DNA from 4 places in the Nocardiopsis sediminis genome. Region 1 is predicted to be linked to each of the others. Evidence: riboswitches for the same ligand, from Rfam matches in the RefSeq annotation. Region 1 holds a riboswitch; each other region holds the start of a gene.

Region 1 (5,748 bases):
GCCCGGCGAGCGCGGAGGCGGCCGACGCGTTCTGGCAGGGGGCGCTCCAGGTGCCCACCCGCGTGTACCCGGTCCCCGAGATCGCCGAGCTCGTCAAGCTGGCCGACAACTGGTGGATCGACCACAACATCGCCATGGCCAACGACCTCGCCCGCCTGTGCGACGGCTACGGCGTGGACGTCCTCGACGTCATCGCGGGGGCCAACTCGCTGCCCAAGGGCAACGGCAACGTCAACATCCTGCTGCCCAGCGTGGGCGTCGGCGGGGCCTGCCTCACCAAGGACCCGTGGATGGCCGCGCGCTCGGCGCGCGACCGCGGCGCGCGGCTGCAGACGGTCGAGACCGCCCGGCGCGTCAACGACGAAATGCCGGAGTACGCCGCCCGGACCATCACCGACCAGCTCATCAAGCTCGGCAGGGAGCCGAGCGGGGCGGTGGTCGCCGTGCTGGGGGCGGCGTTCAAGAACGACACCGGCGACCTGCGCGCGACCCCGGCCGCCGGCGTGGTGGAGCGGCTGCGCGCCGCCGGGGCGCGGGTGCGCGTCTTCGACCCGCTGGCCGACCCCGCCGAGATCCGCTCGGTGTTCGGCCTGCCCGCCGAGACCGCGTGGACGGACGCCGTCGCGGGCGCCGACTGCGTCGCGGTGCTCGCCGGGCACACCCCCTTCCGGCGGCTGGACTTCGCCGCCCTCAAGGAGCGGGTGGCCGACCCCTGCCTGGTCTACGACGGGCGCGCATACTACCCGCCCGAGACCATCGCCCGCCTGCGCGAGCTGGGCTTCACCTACCGCGGCGTCGGGCGGTGAGGGCGGTGGGTTCGATCCGCAGGGCCGTTGTCACGGGCGGCTCCGGGTTCATCGGGGGCCACCTCGCCGAACGCCTCGCCCGCGAGGGCGCCGAGGTCGTGGTCTTCGACGTGGCGCCGCCGCCCCCGGAGGCGCTGAACAGTGGGGCGGTCGCCTATGTCAAGGGGGACATCACCGACGAGGCCGCCGTGGCCCGGGTGATCACGCCCGATGTCGACACCGTCTTCCACATGTCGGCCGTGGTGGGGGTGGACCGCTACCTGAGCCGGCCGCTCGACGTCCTCGACGTCAACATCCTGGGGACCCGCAACGTCCTGCGGCGGGCCCTGGACACCGGCGCCCGGGTGATCATGGCCAGCACCAGCGAGGTCTACGGCAAGAACCCCGCCGTGCCGTGGGCGGAGGACGACGACCGCGTCGTGGGCCCCACCTCGGCCGAGCGCTGGACCTACTCCTCCAGCAAGGCCCTGGCCGAGCACATGGCCTTCGCCCTGGCCCGCGGCCACGGGCTGCGCGCATCCGTCGTCCGCTACTTCAACGTCTACGGGCCGCGGCAGCGGCCGGCCTATGTGGTCAGCCGCAGCATCCACCGGGTGCTCAACGGGCTGCCGGCGGAGGTCTACGACAGCGGGCACCAGACCCGCTGCTTCACGTTCATCGACGACGCCGTCGAGGGCACACTGCGCGTGGCGGCCGAGCCCGGGGCGGCCGGTGAGTGCTTCAACATCGGGGGCCACCGCGAGACCACGATGGCCGAGGCCGTCGGCCTGGTCACCCGCCTCGCCGGCGCGGACCACCCGCCGCGGACCCTGGTGACCGCGACGGCCCTGGGCGACGGCTACCAGGACATCGACCGGCGCGTGCCCGACACCGCCAAGGCGCTGCGCATCCTGGGCTGGCGCGCCGAGACACCCCTCGACGAGGGGATCGCCCGCACCATCGCGTGGGCCCGCGCCGCCCCCGGGTGGCTGGCCTCGTGACCGGCCCGGCGCGGGCGCGCGCCGGGCCGGAGGGCGCAGAGGATCGAGGGGCGTTCAGCGGGTGGGGTGGGCGCCGCCGTTGACCGCGAGGACCTGGGCGGTGATCTGGCGGGCGGAGCCGGAGGCGAGGAAGTGGACGGTCTCCGCCACTTCATCGGGGGTCCCGACGCGGCCGGTCCGGGTCATGGCGATGAGCTGTTTGCGGCGCTCCTCGGACAGGCTGCCGCGGAAGAACTCGGTGTCGTCGATGAGGCCGGGCGCGACCACGTTCGCGGTGACCCCGCGCGGCCCGAGCCGGCCGGATTCGTAGACGTTCCAGGATGCGAGGGCCGCCTTGGCCACGCCGTAGGGGCCGGAGCCCTTGTCGGCGGCGATGGAGCCGATGCTGATCACGGACCCGCCGTCGGCGAGCCGGTCGCGCACGGCCTCGGTCATGAGCACGGCGGTGAGCAGGTTGGCGTCCATGTTGGCGCGCCAGTTCCCCGCGAGGGTCGCGAGGTCGCGCGCCGGCTCCCGGTCGAAGTCGGTGTTGCCGCCGGCGCAGTTGACCAGGACGTCGACCCGGCCGGGGAGGTCATCGGCGAACGCGCCGACCTGCTCGGGGTCGGTGCCGTCGCAGACGGCGGCGCTGACGCTGCCGCCCTCCTCCTTTGCCGCGGCCTCGATCGGGCCGCGACGGCGGCCGGTGATGATGACGGAGTCGCCGGATCGTGCGAACGCCGCGGTGATGGCCCGGCCGATTCCCGTTCCGCCTCCGGTGACGATGACGGTTCGTGCCATTTGGCCCCTCCTCAAGGTAGGGTTCAGACCTAAACGAAATATATCATTTAGATCTGAACGTAGGCCTTGCATGCCGAACGACCGCCTGGACCCCGACGACCCGATCGACGCCATCTCCCTGGCGTGGCTGCGCGAACGCCCGGAGACCCCCGTCACGAGCATCGGGATCGTCACCCGGATCTGGCACGCCGCCAAGCTCCTGGGCGAGGAGCGAAGACGCGTCCTCGCCGCAGCGGGGGCCGACCCCGCCACCCTGGACCTGCTCAGCGTCCTGCGGCGGAGCGGGCCGCCCTACCGGCTGACCACCCGCGACCTCGCCGAGCGCACCATGGTGACCCCCGGGGCGATCTCCCAGCGCATCACGCGCGCCGAGCGCGACGGCCTGGTCGAGCGCAGCCCGCGCGGCGACGGCTCGCGCGCGGTCGACGTCACCCTCACCCCGGCCGGGCACGACACCGTCGAGCGCCTGGTGGACCGGGTCCTCGGCCGCGAATCCGAGCTGGTGGCCGGGCTCGCCCCCGGCGACCGGGACGCACTCGACCGCCTTCTGCGCGCGCTCCTGGGCGACCTGCACACGGAACTGGGCACCGCGAGCCCCACCCAGGTCGGAACCGGCGGCTGAGGGGCGGCCGGGACCGCCCTGCGAAGGCGTTCCCGCTGCGGTCGGCGGACGCCGCGGACCGCGGTGACTGCGCCGCCCAAGGCGGCGTCGGCCGGCGGCTGGACGCGCTCCCACACCCCTGGAACCGGTCAACGGTCGCAATTCCTACCAAATGTGTCGCATTTGTCACCTTCAACCGGCTTGTGCGCGTTTGGCGAGATCGTTTACGTTCGTCGCAGGTCAAGAGTGCCAGCGCGAAGATCCGGCTTGCTGGCCGGCAACCTCCTGCACGGCGGGGTGCCTCCGGAGTTACGACCCGGCTGCGGGAACGCGGCATGCGTGCACGATCGGGGCACCCCGGACCGTCCGGTCCGCAGCCCCCGCCCGGCTCCTGCCCTCCCTCCCGCCTCCGGCACGATGAGAGAGCGGAGACAGTGAGCAGCGCGCACAGCACCGATGCCGCGGCGGGCGACGCCGCCGCCCCCGACACCGTGGGCGGCCTGGCCCGCCTCAGCACAGCCGTCGAGGCGGCCCGCAACGCCAAGCCCGAGTTCCCCCGCGAGGTCCAGGCGGCCTATGACGCCCTGTTCACCGTTGCGGGCCCCGTGGCAGCCCCGGTGCGCCGGGGCCTCGCCGCCCTCGCGGCCCGCCGGCACGGAGCGGCCGACATCGTCGCCCACCACGCCGGCCTCGGCGCCGACCCCGCCCTCTACGCCGACGAACCGCCGGCCGACCCCGCGCTGCGGGCCGCGGCCGAGCACGTCGACCTGCTGACCACCTCCCCCGCCCTGGTGCGGCGCGAGGACACCGACCGGCTCGCGGCAGCGGGCTGGACCCCCGACGAGATCATCGTGATCTCCCAGGTCGCCGCGTTCACCGCGTTCCTGGTGCGGCTCGTGCACGGCCTGCGCCTGGTCGACGGCGCCGCCCAGGCCACGGACGCCCCGCTGGAGCGCCCGACGCCGGCGCGCGGCCGGACCAAGAGCACCGCCACCACGGCGGCCAACGGCGCCGAGCGCCCGGTCGCCTACACCCAGGAGCTGCTGTCGTGGACCCCGTGGGTCCCGCCCGTGGAGCCCGGCGACCTCACCGACGAGCAGAAGGAGGCGTTCGCCGGCAAGACCAACGACGCCTACTTCCGGCTGCTGTCGCGCGCACCCGCCCTGCTGCGGGCGCGCACCGCGGTGGACTACGCCGTCTTCTACACCCGCGACGGCCTCCCGCGCGCCGAGCGCGAGCTCGCCGCGGCCGCCGCCAGCAAGGTCAACGACTGCGTGTACTGCGCATCGGTCCACTCGCGCAAGGCGTCGCAGATGTCCAAGCGGACCGCCGACGTCCAGCGCGTGCTGGACGCCTCGCTCCCCCGCGACCACGACTGGAAGGCGCTGGACCTGTCCCCGCTGTGGGACGGCCAGGACGCCCGCTGGTCCGCCGTCGTCGCCTTCGCCGCGGCGCTGTCGACCACCCCGGCGTCGGCCACCGAAGCGCACCTGGCCGACCTGCGATCGCACGGGATCACCGACGTCGAACTGGTGGACCTGGTGGGGTCGGTCGCGTTCTTCGCCTGGGCGAACCGGCTGATGCTCACCCTCGGCGAACCGTTCCGGCCGGGCACCGAGCCCGCCGCCGGCCCGGCCTGACCCGGCCCGACCCCGCCGCGCCCCCTGCCCCCGCGCCGGTCGTCCCACCCCGCACCACACCCGGAAGAGGCACCCCATGCCACAGATACGCCGCCGCACCCGACCATTCACCGCCCTCGCCGCCGCGGGCGTGCTCGCGACCCTCATCGCGGGCTGCGGCGAGGTCGTCCCCGAATCCGACGGCGCCGCCGCCGAGTCCATCACCGTGGTCGACGACGCCGACCGCGAGGTCACCATCGAGGGCCCGGTCGAGCGCGCGGTGGTCCTCAACAGCTACGGCAACGAGTTCGTGCGCGCGATCGGCGCGGGCGACACGATCGTGGGCGTCGACAAGGTCTCCGCCGAACGCCTCCCCTACATGGGGTTCGGCGAGGACGAGGTCGTCAGCGAGGACCTGTCGGAGATCAACTTCGAGGCGGTCGCCGAGCTCGACCCCGACGTGTTCATCCTCCCCCGCAACGGAGCCTGGGAGGAGGCCGCCGCCCAGCTGGAGTCCTTCGGGATCCCGGTGGTCGTGGCCACCGCCTGGGACTTCGACGTCTTCCACGAGACGATGGACCTCCTCGGCGAGGTCTTCGACCGCCCGGACCAGGCCGCCGAGGTCGCCGGGTTCTACGACGAGATCTTCGGCGTGATCGACGAGCGGGTCGAGGGCACCGAGCCCGTCCCCGTGTACTGGGAGACCGTCCAGCCCTACCTGACCGTGCTGCCCGGTTCCGGCTTCGACCAGATCATCACCGCGGCCGGCGGCGAGAACGTCTTCGGCGACGTCGAGACCGGCGGCGACGTGCAGTCGGAGACGACGGTCGACCCCGCCGCCGTGGCCGAGCGCGACCCCGCCCTGATCATCCACGAGTTCGACCCGGCCGCGGAGCCGACCGGCTCCGGCCGCTTCGACGACCTCGGCGACGACCTGCTGGGCCGCCCCGGCTGGCAGGACA
Region 2 (5,748 bases), on a different contig from region 1:
CGCGCCGCAGGTTGGGGTCGATGCCGCCCAGCGCCGTGGTCAGCGGGATGATCGCGAACGGCAGCAGGACGTGGGTGACCGAGATGGCGACCGCCGCATAGCTGGTCAGCAGCGGCGCCGGCCGCTCCAGCAGCCCCGTCCCGGTCAGGAACCGGTTGACGACGCCGTTGGCCGACAGCAGCACGACCCAGCCGTAGCTGCGCACCACCACGCTGGTGAGCAGGGGCGACAGCACGACCACGAACATCAGCGTGCGCAGCACCCCCGGCCGCGCCTTCGCCAGCGCATAGGCCGCGGGGTAGCCCAGCAGCACGCACAACGCGGTGACCAGCAGGGCGGTGAGCAGGCTGCGCACCAGGGCGTCGGAGAAGAACGCCTCGGTGAACACCCGCTGGTACTGCACGAGGGAGTACTCGGGCAGCGGGTTGCCGTTGGCGTCGACCGGGTGCAGGCTCAGCGAGAGCACCCGGGCCAGCGGCACCACGAAGAACGCCGCCAGGAACGCCACCGCGGGCAGCACGAACCCGGCGCCCCTCCGGGGCGGGCGCCGGGCCGGGGCCGCAGCGGGGGAGGGGGCGTGGCCGGCCGCCATCACCGGGCCCCGTGCCCGGCCGCCCCGGCGCCGGCACCGGCGTCCTCCGGTCCGGCGAAGCGGATCACGTCATCGGGCGACCAGTGGGCGGTCACCTGCGTGCCCGGGAGCGGCGGCTCGGCGGCGGTGCGGGCACCGAGGGACGCGCCCCCGGCCAGCTCGATCTCCGCCTGCCAGCCGTCGCCGAGGAAGGCGCGGTAGACGAGCACGCCGTCGGCGGACCCCCGCCCCTCGGGCACGGCGGTCCCTTGGGCGCCGACCGCGACCTTCTCCGGCCGCAGCGCCACCGCGGCGGGCCGGCCCGGTGCGAGCCCGGCCAGGCCGGTGCGCACCCGCGCGTCGCCGGCCGCCAGCTCGCCGCCGTCTCCGGCGACGCCCTCGAACACGTTGGCGGCGCCCACGAACTCGGCGACGAACCGGCTCACCGGGGCCGCATAGACCTCCTGCGGGGTGCCCAGCTGCTCGACCCGGCCGCCGTTGAGGACGGCGATGCGGTCCGACAGCGACATCGCCTCCTCCTGGTCGTGGGTCACGAACACCATCGTGATCCCCAGGCGCTGCTGGAGCTCGCGCAGCTCGACCCGCATCTCACGGCGCAGCTTGGCGTCGAGGTTGGACAGCGGCTCGTCCAGCAGCAGCACCGCCGGCCGGGTGGCCAGCGCACGCGCCACGGCGACCCGCTGCTGCTGGCCGCCGGAGAGCTGCCGGGGGCGGCGCCGGGCGTAGTCCTCCAGGCCGACCAGGCGCAGCGCCTCGGCCACGCGCTCGATGCGGTCGGCCCGCTCCACCCGGCGCACCCGCAGCCCGTAGGCGACGTTCTCGGCGACCGTCATGTGCGGGAACAGCGCGTAGTTCTGGAAGACCATGCCCAGCCCGCGCCGGTGCGGCGGGACGTCGGTGAGGTCGGCCCCGTCGATGGTGATCCGGCCGCCGGTGGGCAGCACGAACCCGGCGAGGGAGTTGAGCAGGGTCGTCTTGCCGCAGCCGCTGGGGCCCAGGATCGACAGGAACTCACCGCGGCGGATGGCCAGCCGGTCGACGTCGAGGACGCCGGTGCCGTCGTAGCCCGCGGTCAGCCCTTCGACGAGGACGTGCTCGTCGTCGGTCCCGGCCCCTTCGCGGCCGGGGCCGCCTACTGGAAGATCTCGTTCCACCGCTGCTGCCATTCGTTCAGGTTGGGGGTGGCGGCGTCGTAGTCGACCCAGGTGAAGCCCTCGTAGACCTCGGGCCCGTACTCCACCTTGGCGGAGAACTCCGGGTCGTACTCGATGGAGTCGTTGCCCCCGCCGTAGAAGGTGCCCTGGGCGAAGGGCTTCTGGTGCTGGGCGGAGGTGAGGTAGTTGAGGAACTCGTAGGCGGCGTCGGTGTTCTCGGTGCCCGCCGGGATGTAGTAGGAGGTCAGGGCGCCCACAGCACCGGAGGTGGGGTAGCTGAACCCGATCGGCTGCCCCTCGGCCTCCATGGCGAAGGCGCGCCCGTCCCAGAACGGCACGATCCAGGCGTCGCCGTTCTGGATGGTGGTGGAGACGGACCCGGCGTCGGCGGGGAAGGCCGAGACGCAGTCCTTCAGCTTCTCCAGCTGCTCGAAGGCGCGGTCGACGGCTGCGGGCTCGGAGAGGCTGCCGCCGTTCTGGGCGACCAGGGCGGAGAAGAACTGGAGGCCGGCGTTGTAGGTCAGCGGGGGCAGGGCGACGTGGCCGCAGTACTGGTCGTTGAAGATGTCGGTCCAGTCCTGCGGGGCCTCGTCGATCTCGTCCGTGCGGTACAGCAGCCCCAGCGACCCCGTGGTCAGCGGGGCGCCGTAGGCGGACCCCTCCACGGTGGACTGCTCCACCAGGACGGGGTCGAGCTGGGACCAGTGCTCCAGGCGGGTGGTGTCCAGCGGCTGGAGCACGTCGTTGTTGACCGCCTGGTGGAAGGTCTCGGAGGTGAGCGCCACGACGTCGAAGGGCGGGTTCTCCCCGTTGGCGGCGCGCAGCCGGGTGAGCCAGTCGGCGTCGGCGCCGCTGACCACGTTGACCGTGATGCCGGTCTCCTCCTCGAACGGCGCGACGAAGGACTCCGAGAACAGCTCGCCCCACGGGCCGGCGAACGCGGTGACGGTGATCTCCTCGCCGGCACCGCCCCCGCCGCCGGAGGTGTCCACGCCGCCGCAGGCGGCCGTGGCCAGCAGGAGCAGCGCGGACGTCGCCGCGCCGGTGGTCAGTGCGACCCTGCGTCGCGTCGTGGATTGCATCGGGCGTCCCTTCGCCTGGAGTTCGCGGCGACCGGGGCTGCGGCGGCAAGCGCCCTGCGCGAGGGGCCGGGGCCCGCTACCGGGGCTCCGCGCTTGCCGCCGGCGCCTCGGGCGCCGGCCACGGCCGTGTCCTCACCCGGGGCACCCCGCCGCGGAGGAGGGTTGCCGTCCAGCCAGCCGGGGCTTTCCACTGGAACTCGTGACGAAGATCAACATAACAGAGAATCCCGACATTTCCACTCTTGAGTGTCGGATGTGTCATGCCGCACCCCCGCCCCGGATCGGCCGGCCCGCGCCGGCCTCCCCGTCCCCGCAGCCGCGCCGCTCCGGCACCGCGCATAGGGGCCGATCTGCGGGTCCATTCGACCGCAGGGTGTCACAGGGGCGACCCGCGCGCACCGCGGCGCGCCACAACGGCCCCCGGGAGGGGGCGGCCGGGCAGGAGTAGCGGGCGGGGTCGTGGGTAGAGGCCGCGCCAGGTTCGCCCCACCCGCGGGCGAGGGCAGCCGAGGAGCAGAGGCCGTGCACGAACCCGCCAAGGCGCCGGCGCGCGACTACCCCCGCATCTTCGCCGACATGGCGCGCGACCTGCTCTGCGAGGACTCCGTCCAAGACGTCCTGGACGCGATCGTCCGGCTGGCCGTGCACACGCTCCACGGCTGCGAGGAGGCCGGGATCCTCATGGTCGACCGGCCCGGGCGCACCTTCAGCACCGCCGCGGCCACCGGGGAGCTCCCGCGCGCCTCCGACCAGGCCCAGTTCGACTGCGACGAGGGCCCCTGCCTGGACGCCGTGCGCGGCGAGCCGACCTTCCGGATCGACGACATGGCCCGCGAGGACCGGTGGCCCGCCTACCGGCCGCGGGCCGTGGCCATGGGCATCGGCTCCATGATGGGCTTCGAGCTGTTCACCCACGACGGGACGCTGGGGTCGCTCAACATGTACGCCACCCGGACCGGCGCCTTCGACGCCGCCTCACAGGAGACGGGGTGGGTCTTCGCCTCCCACGCCGCCGTGGCCATAGCCTCCACCGAGCGCGAGGCCACCGTCCGCGCGGGCCTTGAGACCCGCCACGACATCGGGGCGGCGGTCGGCATCCTGATGGAACGCCACAGGCTCAGCGACGCACAGGCCCTCGACGTCCTCAAGCAGGCCTCCATGCAGACAAACACCAAGCTCCGCGACGTCGCCCTGCGCGTGACCGGCGCCGCCGCCGTGCCGGACCCGGCGCCGCCGGGCGACGACGCCACCGGGTCCGCGGACACGCCCGCGGGACCGGCCCCGGCGGGCTCCGCGGAACCCGCCTGAGCGGCCCGCACAAGAACGGAGGGGCCCGGCCACTGGCCGGACCCCTCCGCGGCGCCGTCCCCGCCCGCCCCACCGGGGGACGGGGGCGACGCGATGGGCCTACAGGCCCGAGGCGAGCACCACCCCGTAGCCGGTCGGGACGTCGGGGTCGCCCTCGTCGTAGGCCGAGCCGGCCGACACGAGCGCCTCCGTCCCCGGGATCAGGGCGAGGTCGCGCACGTTGAGGTCGTAGTTCTCGATGTCCGGCGTGTCGCGGGTGACCTCACCGGCGGCGTCGTGGTGCACGAACGTCGGGTCCCAGGACTCCTCCTGGATCCACACGCCGCCCGCGCCGTCGTCCTCGACCGCCACCAGCTCGCCGCTGGGCTCCTCATCGACGGTGACATCCCAGCTCTGACCGTCGTAGTGCGCGGTCAGCGGCCAGTAGTCGTTGATGTCGTCATCGTTGAGGTCATGGACGTAGCCCACGGCCCAGATGTCGTCACCGGCGCGCACCAGCACGTCGTTGAACGTTGCGCTGGCGATCTCCGAGGGCAGCTCGACCTCGGGGACCTCCAGGTCGGTCCACTCCGTGCCGTCGTAGAGCGCGGCGGAGGGCTGGGAGGCGTCGTTCCTCCCCACCGCCACCACGGTCTCGCCGTCGATGCCGTCGATCGCCTGGCTGGTCCCGGCCGGCGGCGAGGTCCAGTCGCGCCAGATCTCGCCGTCGAAGCGGACCGCCCGGGTTTCGCCGGCGGCGTCCTCGGCCAGCAGCCATGCCTCGTCCTCGGCGATGACGTCGAGGTCGTTGGGGGTCAGCCCGGCGTCCATCTCGTGGGACGTCCAGTCCGTTCCGTCGTAGCGGATCGCGCCGACGCCGTCGGCCGTGGGGCCCACCACCCAGACGTTGTCCGGGCCGGAGGCGCCCGCGACCTCGGGCTCCAGCGTCCAGTCGGCCGGGACCTCTTCCTGGGTCCATTCCGCGCCGTCATAGCGCTGGACGAAGGTGCGCGGCGTGTCGCTGTCGTCGGGGTACTGCGAGCCCAGGGCCCACACGTTCTCCGCGTCGGCGGCGGCGAGGGACGTGTACATGACGTCCATGCCCTTCGCGGCGAACGCCTCGCGCCACTCGCCGGCGGCCGCGGCCTCCCCGGTGGACGACTCGTCTCCCGCGGCGAAGACGTCCTGCAATTCCTCGGCGGCCGACGTCGGGATGGTGGCGGCCAGTCCCAGAACGGCGACCGACGCCACCGCACCGACGCCGGCCCGCTTCGCGAGCCGCCTGGCGTTTGCCATCTACCCACCTGCTCTCTTTCGGTGAACATCACATGACCTATGTGTGACGCCTGAGGTGGTGGAGAAGTTCAGGATGGATCGCCCGAAATTTCGCGGATATCCCTGCGCCTACGAGGTTTTCGGCGGCCGTCCGCTGCGGGGCGAACGTCACCGCAGCTCAACGGGGGCCTCTTCCGCGCAGGCGTGCGGGCGGTCGCGACGGGATCCCCGCTCGTCGCCGCGGCGCGCGGGATCTCCGGCGCGGGGGAGTGGACGGCGGTCAGCCCGCCGGCGGCGCGGGCTCCTCGCACGCGGGGTAGGCGAACAGGAGCGCGTCCGGGGTGCCGATGACCGCCTG
Region 3 (5,748 bases), on a different contig from region 1:
ACCTGCGCACCCACCCCGGCGACCACGAGCTCTACGCCAGCACCAAGCGCGGGCTCGCCGAGCGGCGGTGGGAGAGCCTCCAGGACTACGCCGACGCGAAGTCACCGGTCATCGACGAGATCATGTCGCGCTCCTGACACCCCGCTCACGGAGTCCGGGCGCACCGGGACACCGCCGCGCGGCGACCGCCGGAGCCGCCGCGGGCACGACCATCGGCGGCCGTCAGCCGAGCGCGCGCAGCTGGTCGCCGAACCAGCGCTGCGGCGACACCGCGGTGGCCTGCTCGGCCAGGTGGGCGCTGCGCTCGCGGCGCTCTTCGGCGGGCATCTCCAGCGCGGTGTGGAGCGCGCGCGCCGTCTCGCTGACGTCGTAGGGGTTGACCAGCAGGGCGTGGGCGCCGAGCTCGTCGGCGGCGCCCGCCTCGGTCGACAGCACCAGTGCGCAGCCGTCGTCGGAGAGCACCGGCCCCTCCTTGGCGACCAGGTTCATGCCGTCGCGGATCGGGTTCACCAGCAGCACGTCGGCCAGCCGGTAGGCGGCCAGCGAACGCGGGTAGTCGTCGTTGACCTCGAGGATCAGCGGGGTCCAGGAGTCGGTGCCGAACTCCTCGTTGATCTCCTTGGCGACCCGGAGCACCGATTCGGTGTACTCGCGGTACTCGGGGACGTCGCCCCGGCTGGGGTAGGCGAACGCGAGGTGGGTGACGCGGCCGTGCCACTCGGGGTGGTCGCGGAGCATCTCCCGGTAGGCCTCGAGGCCGCGCACGATGTTCTTGGACAGCTCGGTGCGGTCGACCCGGACGATGAGCCGGCGGTCGCCGACCCGCTCGCGCAGCGCCGCGCGGCGCTCGGCGACGTCGTCGGCCGCGGCCCGCTCGCGCAGCCCCTCGGCGTCGGCGCCCAGCGGGTACACGGCCACGCCGATCACCCGGCTGCCGTACTCGACGGTGCGCTTGTCCCAGTCGACATCGGCGCGCAGGAACGTCTCGCAGCAGCGCAGGAAGGCGTCGGCCCAGCGCCGGCTGAGGAAGCCCAGGCGGTCGGCGCCGAGCATGCCCTCGAGGAGCTCGCGCGCGATGTCGGTGGGCAGCATCCGGAAATACTCCGGCGGCGCCCACGGGGTGTGGGAGAAGTGCGAGATGCGCAGGTCGGGGCGGCGGCCGCGGAGCATCCGGGGCACCAGGGCCAGGTGGTAGTCCTGCACGGCGACCCGGGCGTTGTCGGCGGAGCCGGTGAGCAGGCCCTCGGCGAACGCGGTGTTGTAGGCGCGGTAGTCGGCCCACTCGGCGCGGAATTCGGCCCCGAAGCCGGGCTTGTTGGGGGTGTCGTAGAGCATGTGGTGGACGAACCACAGCGTGGAGTTGGCCACCGAGGTGTAGGCGTTGGCGAAGGTCGCCGGGGGGATGTCGAGCATCCGCACGCTGGTGCCGCCGACGTCGAACCCGGCCCGGTCGAGCCGGCCCTCGGGGGCGCGCGACGCCGCCTGGCGGTCGGCGTCGGACAGGGCGGCGCACACCCACAGCGTGTCGGCCTGGGCGGCGGCCGAGCTGAGGCCGGACACGAGCCCGCCGCCTCCGCGCCGGTGGCGGAGCGCACCGTCGTCATCGATCGAAAAGGACACCGGTCCCCTGTTGGAAGCGACGAGGATCTGTGCCTTGTCCACCTGATCGTCCACCTCTCGCATGACATCCGGGCCGGATTCCCATTTGACCACCCGGCCCCCGCCCGGCGGAGGGGCGGGTGGGTGTACGGGAAGGTGTCATAGGTCTCGCCCGTCACAGAGGAACCCAAACCTGCCGAGATGTCCGTCCCTCTCGGGGCGTGTCCGCCCGGATACGGAAGCGGAAGCGCGGGCACGCACCCCCTGCCGCACACAGGCTCCGGGCCCGAGCGAGGCCCGCGCGGCGGCCCTGGCCACGCCCCCGCTCGCCGCCGCCGACCCGCTGTCATCCCGGTCACCCCGGATGGCAGAGCCGAGGGGCGGTCGGTTACAGTGGCGAACGTATCCCGAGTGGATCACCGACAACTTCATATTGCTCATCCAGAGGGGTGGAGGGAACGGCCCTGCGAAGCCCCGGCAACCATCTCGGCGTGCGATTCCGCGGAAATTGCGGGGCGGCCGGGGCAGGTGCCAACTCCGTCCTGGAGCCAGATCGGCTCACAGGGAAGATGAGGGGAGACGCCTCGCATGGCGATGACCGCCACCGGCCCTGGTGCCACCACCGCCCGCCCTTTCGGCCCCGCAGTGGCCCTTTCCTGCCGCGAATGCGGCGAGCGCTACGAGCTCGGCCCGCGCTTCGCGTGTGAGTTCTGTTTCGGCCCCCTTGAGGTCGCCTACGAGTTCGGCGAGGTCAGCCACGCCTCCATCGCCGCCGGGCCCGCCAGCATCTGGCGCTACGCCGGGCTGCTGCCGGTACCCGCCAACGTCGCCGAGCTGCCCAACATGAACCCGGGCCTCACCCGCCTGGTCCGCGCCGACCGCCTCGCCGCCGAGCTGGGCATGCGCACACTGCACGTCAAGGACGACTCCGGCAACCCCACCCACTCCTTCAAGGACCGCGTGGTGGCCATCGCCGTCGAAGCCGCCCGCACCTTCGGGTTCCGCACCCTGTCCTGCTCCTCCACCGGCAACCTCGCCGGGGCGGTCGGCGCCGCCGCGGCGCGCGCCGGCTTCGGCTCGTGCGTGTTCATCCCGGCCGGGCTCGAAGAGGGCAAGGTCATCATGGCGGCCGTCTACGGCGGCCGCGTGGTCGCCATCGACGGCAACTACGACGACGTCAACCGGTTCTGCTCGGAACTGATCGGCGACCCCGCCGGCGAGGACTGGGGGTTCGTCAACGTCAACCTCCGGCCCTACTACGGCGAGGGCTCCAAGACGCTGGCCTACGAGATCGCCGAGCAGCTCGGCTGGCGGCTGCCGGAGCAGATCATCATCCCGATCGCCTCGGGCTCCCAGCTCACCAAGATCGACAAGGGCTTCCAGGAGCTGATCAAGCTGGGCCTGGTCGAGGACCGCCCCTACAAGATCTTCGGCGCCCAGGCCACCGGCTGCTCGCCGGTCGCCCGCGCCTGGGAGCAGGGCCACGACGTCATCCAGCCGGTCAAGCCCGACACCATCGCCAAGTCGCTGGCCATCGGCAACCCGGCCGACGGCCCCTACGTGCTCGACATCTGCCGGCGCACCGGCGGCGCGGTCGCCCACGTCAGCGACGCCGAGGTGGTCGACTCCATCGGCCTGCTGGCGCGCACCGAGGGCGTTTTCGCCGAGACCGCGGGCGGGGTGACCACCGGCGTGCTGCGCAAGCTGCTCGCCGAGGGCGCCCTCGACCCCGCCGCCGAGACCGTCGTGCTCAACACCGGCGACGGCCTCAAGACGCTCAACGCGGTCGAGGCCGGGGTGACCGCCACCATCAAGCCGTCCCTGAAGGCGTTCAAGGACGCCGGGCTGCTCTGACGCCGCCACCGGCGGCCCACCCGGCCGCCGCAGTCCCGGCCCGCGGACCTGCCCGGGCCGGCGCCGATCCCTGAAGACAAGGAGTTCACACGCCATGAGCGTCAGCGTTCGCGTCCCCACCATCCTGCGCACCTACACCAAGGACGCGGCCGAGGTCACCGCCGAAGGGGCCACCCTTCAGGACGTGCTCGACCACCTTGAGGCCGACCACCCCGGTATCCGGGCGCGGATCCTCGACGACAGCGGCAAGATCCGCCGCTTCGTCAACGTCTACGTCGGCGACGAGGACGTCCGCTTCGCCGACGGCCTGGCCACCGCGGTCGCCGACGGCACCGAGGTCTCGATCATCCCCGCGGTCGCCGGCGGCTGAGCCCCGCACGGCGCCCGCAGCGCCGCCGCCGAACACCCCCCGCCCGCATCCCCCGGCCCCGTTCCGGCGGGTGCGGGTTTCGGCGTTGAGGGCCGGGTTGACCTGCGGGTGATCGCTCGGCGAATTCGAGCGCAGGTCGTTTGCACTCGACCATCGAGAGTGCTAAAAATGGGACTCTTAGCACTCTGAGATGAGGAGTGCTAATTCCGGATCGAGACGATGAGGCCGCGGCCTCCGGCAGACGGGTTGCCGGGGCGAGCCGGGGCCGTCCGTCGCGGGCATCGGCTCGTTCCCACGCGTACCAGCCCGGTCTCGGGAGGACAAGAAGTCTATGGCAGCCAAACTGATCGCGTTCGACGAGGAAGCCCGGCGCGGCCTTGAGCGCGGCATGAACCAGCTCGCCGACGCCGTCAAGGTGACCCTCGGCCCCAAGGGCCGCAACGTCGTGCTGGAGAAGAAGTGGGGCGCCCCCACGATCACCAACGACGGTGTCTCCATCGCCAAGGAGATCGAGCTCGAGGACCCGTGGGAGAAGATCGGGGCCGAGCTCGTCAAGGAGGTCGCCAAGAAGACCGACGACGTCGCCGGTGACGGCACCACCACCGCCACCGTCCTCGCCCAGGCCCTGGTGCGCGAGGGCCTGCGCAACGTCGCCGCGGGCGCCAACCCCGTCGGCCTGAAGCGCGGCATCGAGGCCGCCGTCGCCCGTATCAGCGACGAGCTGGCCAACATCTCCAAGGACGTGGAGACCAAGGAGCAGATCGCCTCCACCGCCTCCATCTCCGCCAGCGACACCCAGATCGGCGACGCCATCGCCGAGGCGATGGACAAGGTCGGCAAGGAAGGCGTCATCACGGTCGAGGAGGGCCAGACCTTCGGTCTGGAGCTCGAACTCGCCGAGGGCATGCGCTTCGACAAGGGCTACATCTCGCCCTACTTCGCCACCGACCTCGAGCGCATGGAGACGGTCCTCGAGGACCCCTACATCCTCATCGTCAACTCCAAGATCTCCAACAACAACGAGCTCCTGCCCGTTGTCGAGAAGGTCCTTCAGGCCGGCCGCCCGCTGGTCCTGATCGCCGAGGACCTCGAGGGCGGCGCGCTCCAGACCCTCGTCCTCAACAAGATCCGCGGCACCTTCAAGTCCGTCGCCGTCAAGGCCCCGGGCTTCGGCGACCGCCGCAAGGCGCAGCTCGGCGACATCGCCGTGCTGACCGGCGGCCAGGTCATCACCGAAGAGGTCGGCCTCAAGCTCGAGAACACCGAGCTCGACATGCTCGGCCGCGCCCGCAAGGTCGTCGTCACCAAGGACGAGACCACCATCGTCGACGGCGCCGGCGACGCCACCGCCATCTCCGGCCGGGTCAACGAGATCCGCAACGAGATCGAGCGCACCGACTCCGACTACGACCGCGAGAAGCTCCAGGAGCGCCTGGCGCGCCTGGCCGGCGGTGTCGCGGTCATCAAGGCCGGTGCCGCCACCGAGGTGGAGCTCAAGGAGCGCAAGCACCGCATCGAGGACGCCGTCCGCAACGCCAAGGCCGCGGTCGAGGAGGGCATCCTGCCCGGCGGCGGTGTCGCGCTGCTCCAGGCCGGCGTCCCGGCGTTCGAGAAGCTCGAGCTCCAGGGCGACGAGGCCATCGGCGCCGACATCGTGCGCCGCGCCATCGAGGAGCCGCTGAAGCAGATCGCGATCAACGCCGGCCTTGAGGGCGGCGTCGTCGCGGAGAAGGTGAAGAGCCTGGACCCGGGTGTCGGCCTCAACGCCGCCACCGGTGAGTACACCGACCTGTTCAAGGACGGCGTCATCGACCCGACCAAGGTCACCCGCTCCGCGCTCCAGAACGCGGCCTCCATCGCCGCTCTGTTCCTGACCACCGAGGCCGTCATCGCCGAGAAGCCGGAGAAGGCCGCCCCGGCCGCCC
Region 4 (5,748 bases), on a different contig from region 1:
ATCCGCTGGCCGACGGGATCACCGGCTCCGCCGGCTGGGGCGACGCCATCGTGCTCGTGCCTTGGGTGATGTACGAGACCTACGGCGACCACGCGGTCCTCGCCGAGAACTGGGACGCCATGGTGCGCTGGGTGGAATGGGCGCTGACGACCGCGCGCACCGCCCGCCACCCCTCGCGGATCGAGCGCTCGGCGCAGCCGCTGCCGCACGAGGAGTTCATCTGGGACGGCTCCTTCCACTGGGGGGAGTGGCTGGAGCCCAAGAAGCGCGCGGCCGACGGCTCCCTCATCGACCCGATCCAGGCCGACCCCCGCGCCTGGTACCTGGCCGACAAGGGCGAGGTCGGCACCGCCTACCTCTTCCGCTCCGTGCAGACCCTCGCCGCGATCGCCGGCGTCCTGGGCCGCTCCGGCGACGCCGGGCGCTACAGCGCGATCGCCGAGCAGGTGCGGGCGGCGTGGCGAAGCGAGTTCTGCGACCCGCAGGGGCGCATCACCCCCGACACGCAGGCCGCCCACGTGCGCGCCCTCGCCTTCGGCCTGGTGCCGACCCACCTGCGGGCGCGCGCCGCCGACCGCCTGGTGGCGCTCATCGCCGAGGCCGGCGGGCACCTGGGCACCGGGTTCCTCTCCACCGCCGACCTGCTGCCCGTGCTCGCCGACACCGGCCACGCCGACACCGCCTACGCGCTGCTGCACCAGCGGACCTCCCCGTCCTGGCTCGGCATGCTCGACCGCGGCGCGACCACCATCTGGGAGGACTGGGACGGCGTCGACGCCGATGGAACCGCCACCGCGTCGCTCAACCACTACAGCAAGGGGGCGGTCGTGGGCTTCCTGCACACCCACACCCTCGGGCTGCGGCAGGCACCGGGGTCGGTGGCGTGGGAGTCCTTCACCGTCGCCCCGGCCGTGGACCCCTCGCTCACCTGGGCGCGCGGCACGTTCGAGAGCCCCCAGGGCACCATCACCGTCGGCTGGCGCATCGAGGACGGCGACCTCGCGATCACCGTCGACGTGCCCCCGGGGTCGGCGGCGGAGGTCCGCTTCCCCGACGGCACGACCCTCCGAGGCGGACCCGGCTCCCTCTCGGACCGCCGCCCCCTGCCCGGATGAGCCGGCCCCGGCGTCTCGAACCGCTCGCCGCCCGATCCGTCGACGCCGTCAGCGGCCGGGGGCCGCCGTCGACCCCCGCAGGATGAACTCGGTGCCGACCCGCCGGGGCTCCGGGGCACCGGCCTGCCCTGCCTCCCCGGCGTCCTCGGCGGTGGTGGCGATCAGCCGGTGCACCGCCTCCTCGCCCGCGAGGTCGAGCGGGGTCCGGATCGTCGTCATCGGCGGGGAGGTGAAGTCCGACCCGAAGATGTCGTCGAAGCCCACGATGCTCAGGTCGCCGGGGATGTCCATGCCGGCGCCGCGGTAGGCGTCGAGCAGGCCGATGGCCATCAGGTCGTTGTAGGTCACCACCGCGGTGACCCCCGACGCCCGGACCCGGCGCAGCGCCGCGCGGCCGCCGTCGCGGGTCGGGTCGTTGGGGCCGATCTCCACGATCGCCATCCCGCGCTCGGGCGCCTCGTCCAGCAGCGTGTTCCAGCGGAGCTCGTTCATCCACGACACGCCGGGCCCCGACAGGAAGGCGATGGACCGGTGGCCCAGCGACGCCAAGTGGTCCAGGGCGTCGCGGATGCCGGGCACGACATCGGGCACGATCCCCGGAACCGCCCCCACCCGCCGGTTGACGGTGATGAGCGGCTTGCGGTCGGCCAGCGCCTCGATGTGGTCGTCGTCCATCCGGGAGGAGACCAGGACCAGCCCGTCGACGGACAGCAGGAGCCGCTCGGCCGTCTGCGCCTCCAGCTCGACGGACTCCTGCGACTCGGCGAGGACCAGCGTGTAGCCCGCGGCCGCGGCGATGCGCTCGGCGCCGCGCACGAGGGTGAAGTAGACCGGGTTGGTGATGTCGGAGAGGATCAGCCCGATGGTGCTGGTCCGCCCGGTGGGCAGCGCCCGCGCCATGGGGTTGAGGCGGTAGTTGAGCTCGGCGGCCGCCTCGCGGATCCGCTGCTCGGTCTTGGCGTTGATCCGCCCCGGCTTGTTGAGCGCCCGCGACACCGTCGAGGGGCTCACCCCGAGATGCCGGGCGATGTCGTAGATGGTGGCGTGTGGCTTCCGGTTGCCGTTCGAGCGTCGCGCCGCGCTGTGGTGCTCCTCGGGGGCCACGGTTCTCCTCGTCAAGGTCGGTGTCCCCTCATGGTGGCATACGGCCTTCCCCGGAGGGCCCGCTCCGGAGCCGGGGCTCCGGCGCGGGTGGCAAACGATTGTCGGTTTCAGGGTCACCCGATGGGCCGCCGCGCGCTGTGTCCGCGGGGCCACCTGCGCCCCTTCGCTCATCGCCGGCGGCGAACGCGGCGCCGTCATCGGCCTCGACGGCGCCGTGAACCGGCTCCGGATACGTCCCGCCGGAACGTGACACCGAGCCGAAAACCTATTTTTCCTACCCATATGGTATGTTTTCTGCTCGTGGTCCAGAGTTCCGCTGTCCGGCTCGGCGGGCGGAACAGCAACCCTCGTGCGGCGGTGGGGTGCTCCCGAGCGCGACCAGGCGCCCGCCGGCCCGCCCGACGGACGCAAGCGCCCCCCGTACCCTGCCTCGCCCCCGCGAACGGTCGCCCGCGCCGGCCCTCCCCCTGAGAGGAAGAACGTGTCCCACTCCACCACGTCGGTCCGCGCCCTGGCCCTGGTGGCCGCGTTCGCCGTCCTGGCGCTCACCGGCTGCGGTCAGGACTCCTCCGCCGGCGCAGACGGCGAGCCCGTCACCGGCGGCAGCCTGGTCTACCTCGAACACCAGGCCCACGACAGCCTGTATCCGCCTTCGGCCGGCTTCTACCCCAACGGCGGACTCGTCAACAACATCACCGACCGGCTCGTCCACCAGGACCCCGAGACCCTGGAGCTGGAGCCCTGGCTGGCCACCGACTGGGAGGTCAACGACGACGCCACCGAATACACCTTCACCCTGCGCGACGACGTCACCTTCTCCGACGGCTCACCCCTGACCGCCGAGGTCGTCGCCGCGAACTTCGACCTCTACGGGCTGGGCGACCAGGACCGCGCCCTCATCGTCTCCGAGGCGATCAACAACTACGAGCGCAGCGAGGTCGTCGACGACACCACCGTGCGCTTCCACTTCAAGGAGCCCTCGCCCGGCTTCCTCCAGGCCACCTCCACCATCAACTCCGGCATCCTCTCCGCAGAGACCCTCGAACGGGCCTTCGAGGACTTCGGCCCCGGCAACTCCACCGAGATCATCGGCACCGGCCCCTTCGTCATCACCGAAGAGGAGGTCGGCACCGAGCTCACCCTCACCGCCCGAGAGGACTACGCCTGGGCCCCGCCCGGCAGTGACAACCAGGGCCGCGCCCACCTCGACGAGATCCTCATCAGCGTCACCCCCGAGGACAGCGTCCGCGTGGGCTCCCTCACCTCCGGGCAGGCCGACGTCGTCCGCTACGTCGAGGCCCAGGACGAGGAGCAGGTCGAAGAGGCCGGGTTCAGCGTCCACGCGCCCCAGACCAACGGGGTCAACAACAGCCTGGGGCTGCGCTTCGGCAACGAGATCCTCTCCGACATCCGGGTCCGCCAGGCGCTCATCGCCGGCATCGACCGCCAGGAGGTCGTCGACACCGTCTACACCGACCGCTACCCGGTGGCCACCTCCATCCTCAGCAGCACCGCCCTGGGCTACACCGACCAGTCGCAGCACCTGGAGCACGACCCCGAACGCGCCGCCGACCTGCTGGAGGAGGCCGGGTGGACCCCCGGCCCCGACGGGATCCGCGAAAAGGACGGCACCCCGCTGACCCTCGTCGTCAACGAGGCCGCACCCCAGCCCCGCTCATTCGAGGCGCTCACCCTCATCAGCCAGCAGCTCGCCGGGATCGGCGTGGACCTCCAGATCCTCACCGCCGACGCGGGGACCTACGCCGAAGCAATCAACGACCCCGACCAGGTGCAGATCTACCACTCCATGGTGGGGCGCGCCGACCTCGACGTCATCAAGAGCCAGTTCCACTCGCAGAACCGCAACACCCTCCTCAACCGCGACCCCGGCGACGACTCCATCGAGGACCCGGAACTGGAGGAACTCCTCGAAGAGGTGGCCTCCACCCCCGACCCCGGCGAACGCGACGCCGCCTCCGCCGCCGTCCAGGAGTACCTGGCCGAACAGGCCTACGTCATCCCCCTGTTCGAAGAGCCCCAGGTCTACGGCAGCGCACCCTACGTGCACGGCCTCGCCTTCGAGTCGGTGGGCCGGCCCGCCTTCCACGAGGCGTGGCTGGCGGACTGACCCCGCGCCCGCCCCGGCCCCGGTCTCCGGGGCGGGCCCCGCCACCCGCCACCACACACATCCGAAGAGGTCGGATTGAACCACGCTCTACGGCGGTCCGGGCAGGCCCTCGTGGTCCTGCTCGCCGCGTTCACCGCCGCCTTCATCCTGCTCCAGGCCATGCCCGGCGACGCCGTCATGATCAAGTTCGAGAACCCCGAACTGGGGCTGTCCCCCGAGCAGATCGCCGCCCTGCGCGCTGCCTACGGCGTCGACGCCCCGCTGTACCAGCAGTACCTGCACACCCTGCTCGGGTTCCTGAGCGGCGACTTCGGCCACTCCGTGCAGACCGGCACCCCCGTGCGGCTGCTGCTGGCCGAAGCGCTGCCCCACACCCTGCTGCTCGCCGTCCTCGGCTTCGCCGCCGCCGCCCTGCTCGCCGCGGCCATCGCGTTCCTGTCCACCTACCCGCGCCTGGCCTGGATCCGCGGCTCGCTACGTGCCGTGCCGTCCCTGTTCGTCTCGGTGCCGGTGTTCTGGCTGGGCATCGTCCTCGTCCAGGTGTTCTCCTTCCAGCTGGGCCTGGTCGCGGTCGTGCGCCCCGGCCCGGTGGAGGGGTTGATCCTGCCGGTGCTCACCCTCGCCGTGCCCATCGCCGCACCCCTGGCCCAGATCCTCACCCGCAGCATCGACGACGTGCACACCCGCCCCTTCGTCACCGTGGTGCGCGCCCGCGGCGCGAGCCGCTCCCGCGTGCTGTGGCGCAACGTCGCCAAGAACGCCCTGCCGCCCACCCTCACCATGGCCGGGGTGCTGTTCGGCGAACTCGTCGGCGGCGCCGTGGTCACCGAGACCGTCTTCGGCCGGGCCGGGATCGGCCGCCTCACCGAACAGGCCGTCGCCCAGCAGGACGTCGCGGTCCTCCAAGCGGTCGTCCTGCTCGCCGCCACCGTGTTCGTCCTCATCAACCTGATCGTCGACCTGCTCTACCCGGTACTGGACCCACGTCTGAGGAACAAGGCGGGCGCCACCGCATGAACCACCCCACCCCCTCCGCACCCCACCGGACCCCGCTGCCGCTGTGGCGGCGCCTGCGCCGCTGGGAACCCGCCACCGTGCTCGCGATCGCCGTCATCGCGGTCGCGGTCGCCTGGGCGCTGGCCCCGGGCCTGTTCACCTCCGCCGGCCCCACCACCGGCGTGGCCGCCGACGCCCTGCACCCGCCCGGCGCCCACTACTGGTTCGGCACCGACGCCACCGGCCGCGACGTGTTCACCCGCGTTGTGCACGGCTCGGTCCACTCGCTGTCGGGCGCCCTGGTCGCCGTCACCGTCGGCCTGGTCCTGGGCACCCTCATCGGCGCCACCGCCGGGGCCGTCGGCGGCATCGTCGACGACGTCCTCATGCGCATCGTGGACGTGC

The links. A riboswitch is a leader RNA that binds a small molecule or an ion and turns the genes downstream of it on or off. The one in region 1 is predicted to bind S-adenosylmethionine.
Region 2: another riboswitch for S-adenosylmethionine. It lies ahead of ACFOVU_RS15820 (ABC transporter substrate-binding protein); the one in region 1 lies ahead of ACFOVU_RS02390 (peroxidase-related enzyme).
Region 3: another riboswitch for S-adenosylmethionine. It lies ahead of thrC (threonine synthase); the one in region 1 lies ahead of ACFOVU_RS02390 (peroxidase-related enzyme).
Region 4: another riboswitch for S-adenosylmethionine. It lies ahead of ACFOVU_RS13605 (TIGR04028 family ABC transporter substrate-binding protein); the one in region 1 lies ahead of ACFOVU_RS02390 (peroxidase-related enzyme).

The regions. Positions count from the first base shown of each region.
Region 1 covers NZ_JBHSBH010000003.1:222,969-228,716, reverse strand. Annotated here, with positions in the region: gene ACFOVU_RS02410 (nucleotide sugar dehydrogenase) at 1-806, shown strand, start outside; gene ACFOVU_RS02405 (NAD-dependent epimerase/dehydratase family protein) at 812-1,786, shown strand; gene ACFOVU_RS02400 (SDR family NAD(P)-dependent oxidoreductase) at 1,841-2,566, opposite strand; gene ACFOVU_RS02395 (MarR family winged helix-turn-helix transcriptional regulator) at 2,637-3,188, shown strand; SAM riboswitch class IV at 3,406-3,513, shown strand; gene ACFOVU_RS02390 (peroxidase-related enzyme) at 3,602-4,807, shown strand; gene ACFOVU_RS02385 (ABC transporter substrate-binding protein) at 4,884-5,748, shown strand, end outside.
Region 2 covers NZ_JBHSBH010000010.1:181,677-187,424, forward strand. Annotated here, with positions in the region: gene ACFOVU_RS15810 (ABC transporter permease) at 1-592, opposite strand, end outside; gene ACFOVU_RS15815 (ABC transporter ATP-binding protein) at 592-1,758, opposite strand; gene ACFOVU_RS15820 (ABC transporter substrate-binding protein) at 1,725-2,828, opposite strand; SAM riboswitch class IV at 2,913-3,033, opposite strand; gene ACFOVU_RS15825 (GAF and ANTAR domain-containing protein) at 3,351-4,136, shown strand; gene ACFOVU_RS15830 (hypothetical protein) at 4,236-5,411, opposite strand; partial or broken gene ACFOVU_RS15835 (hypothetical protein) at 5,671-5,748, opposite strand, start outside.
Region 3 covers NZ_JBHSBH010000013.1:255,455-261,202, forward strand. Annotated here, with positions in the region: gene ACFOVU_RS21395 (GrpB family protein) at 1-137, shown strand, start outside; gene ACFOVU_RS21400 (alpha,alpha-trehalose-phosphate synthase (UDP-forming)) at 223-1,662, opposite strand; SAM riboswitch class I at 2,034-2,175, shown strand; gene thrC (threonine synthase) at 2,188-3,453, shown strand; gene ACFOVU_RS21410 (ubiquitin-like small modifier protein 1) at 3,548-3,823, shown strand; gene groL (chaperonin GroEL) at 4,155-5,748, shown strand, end outside.
Region 4 covers NZ_JBHSBH010000008.1:402,787-408,534, forward strand. Annotated here, with positions in the region: gene ACFOVU_RS13595 (alpha-L-rhamnosidase) at 1-1,115, shown strand, start outside; gene ACFOVU_RS13600 (LacI family DNA-binding transcriptional regulator) at 1,164-2,234, opposite strand; SAM riboswitch class IV at 2,522-2,639, shown strand; gene ACFOVU_RS13605 (TIGR04028 family ABC transporter substrate-binding protein) at 2,701-4,347, shown strand; gene ACFOVU_RS13610 (ABC transporter permease) at 4,423-5,364, shown strand; gene ACFOVU_RS13615 (ABC transporter permease) at 5,361-5,748, shown strand, end outside.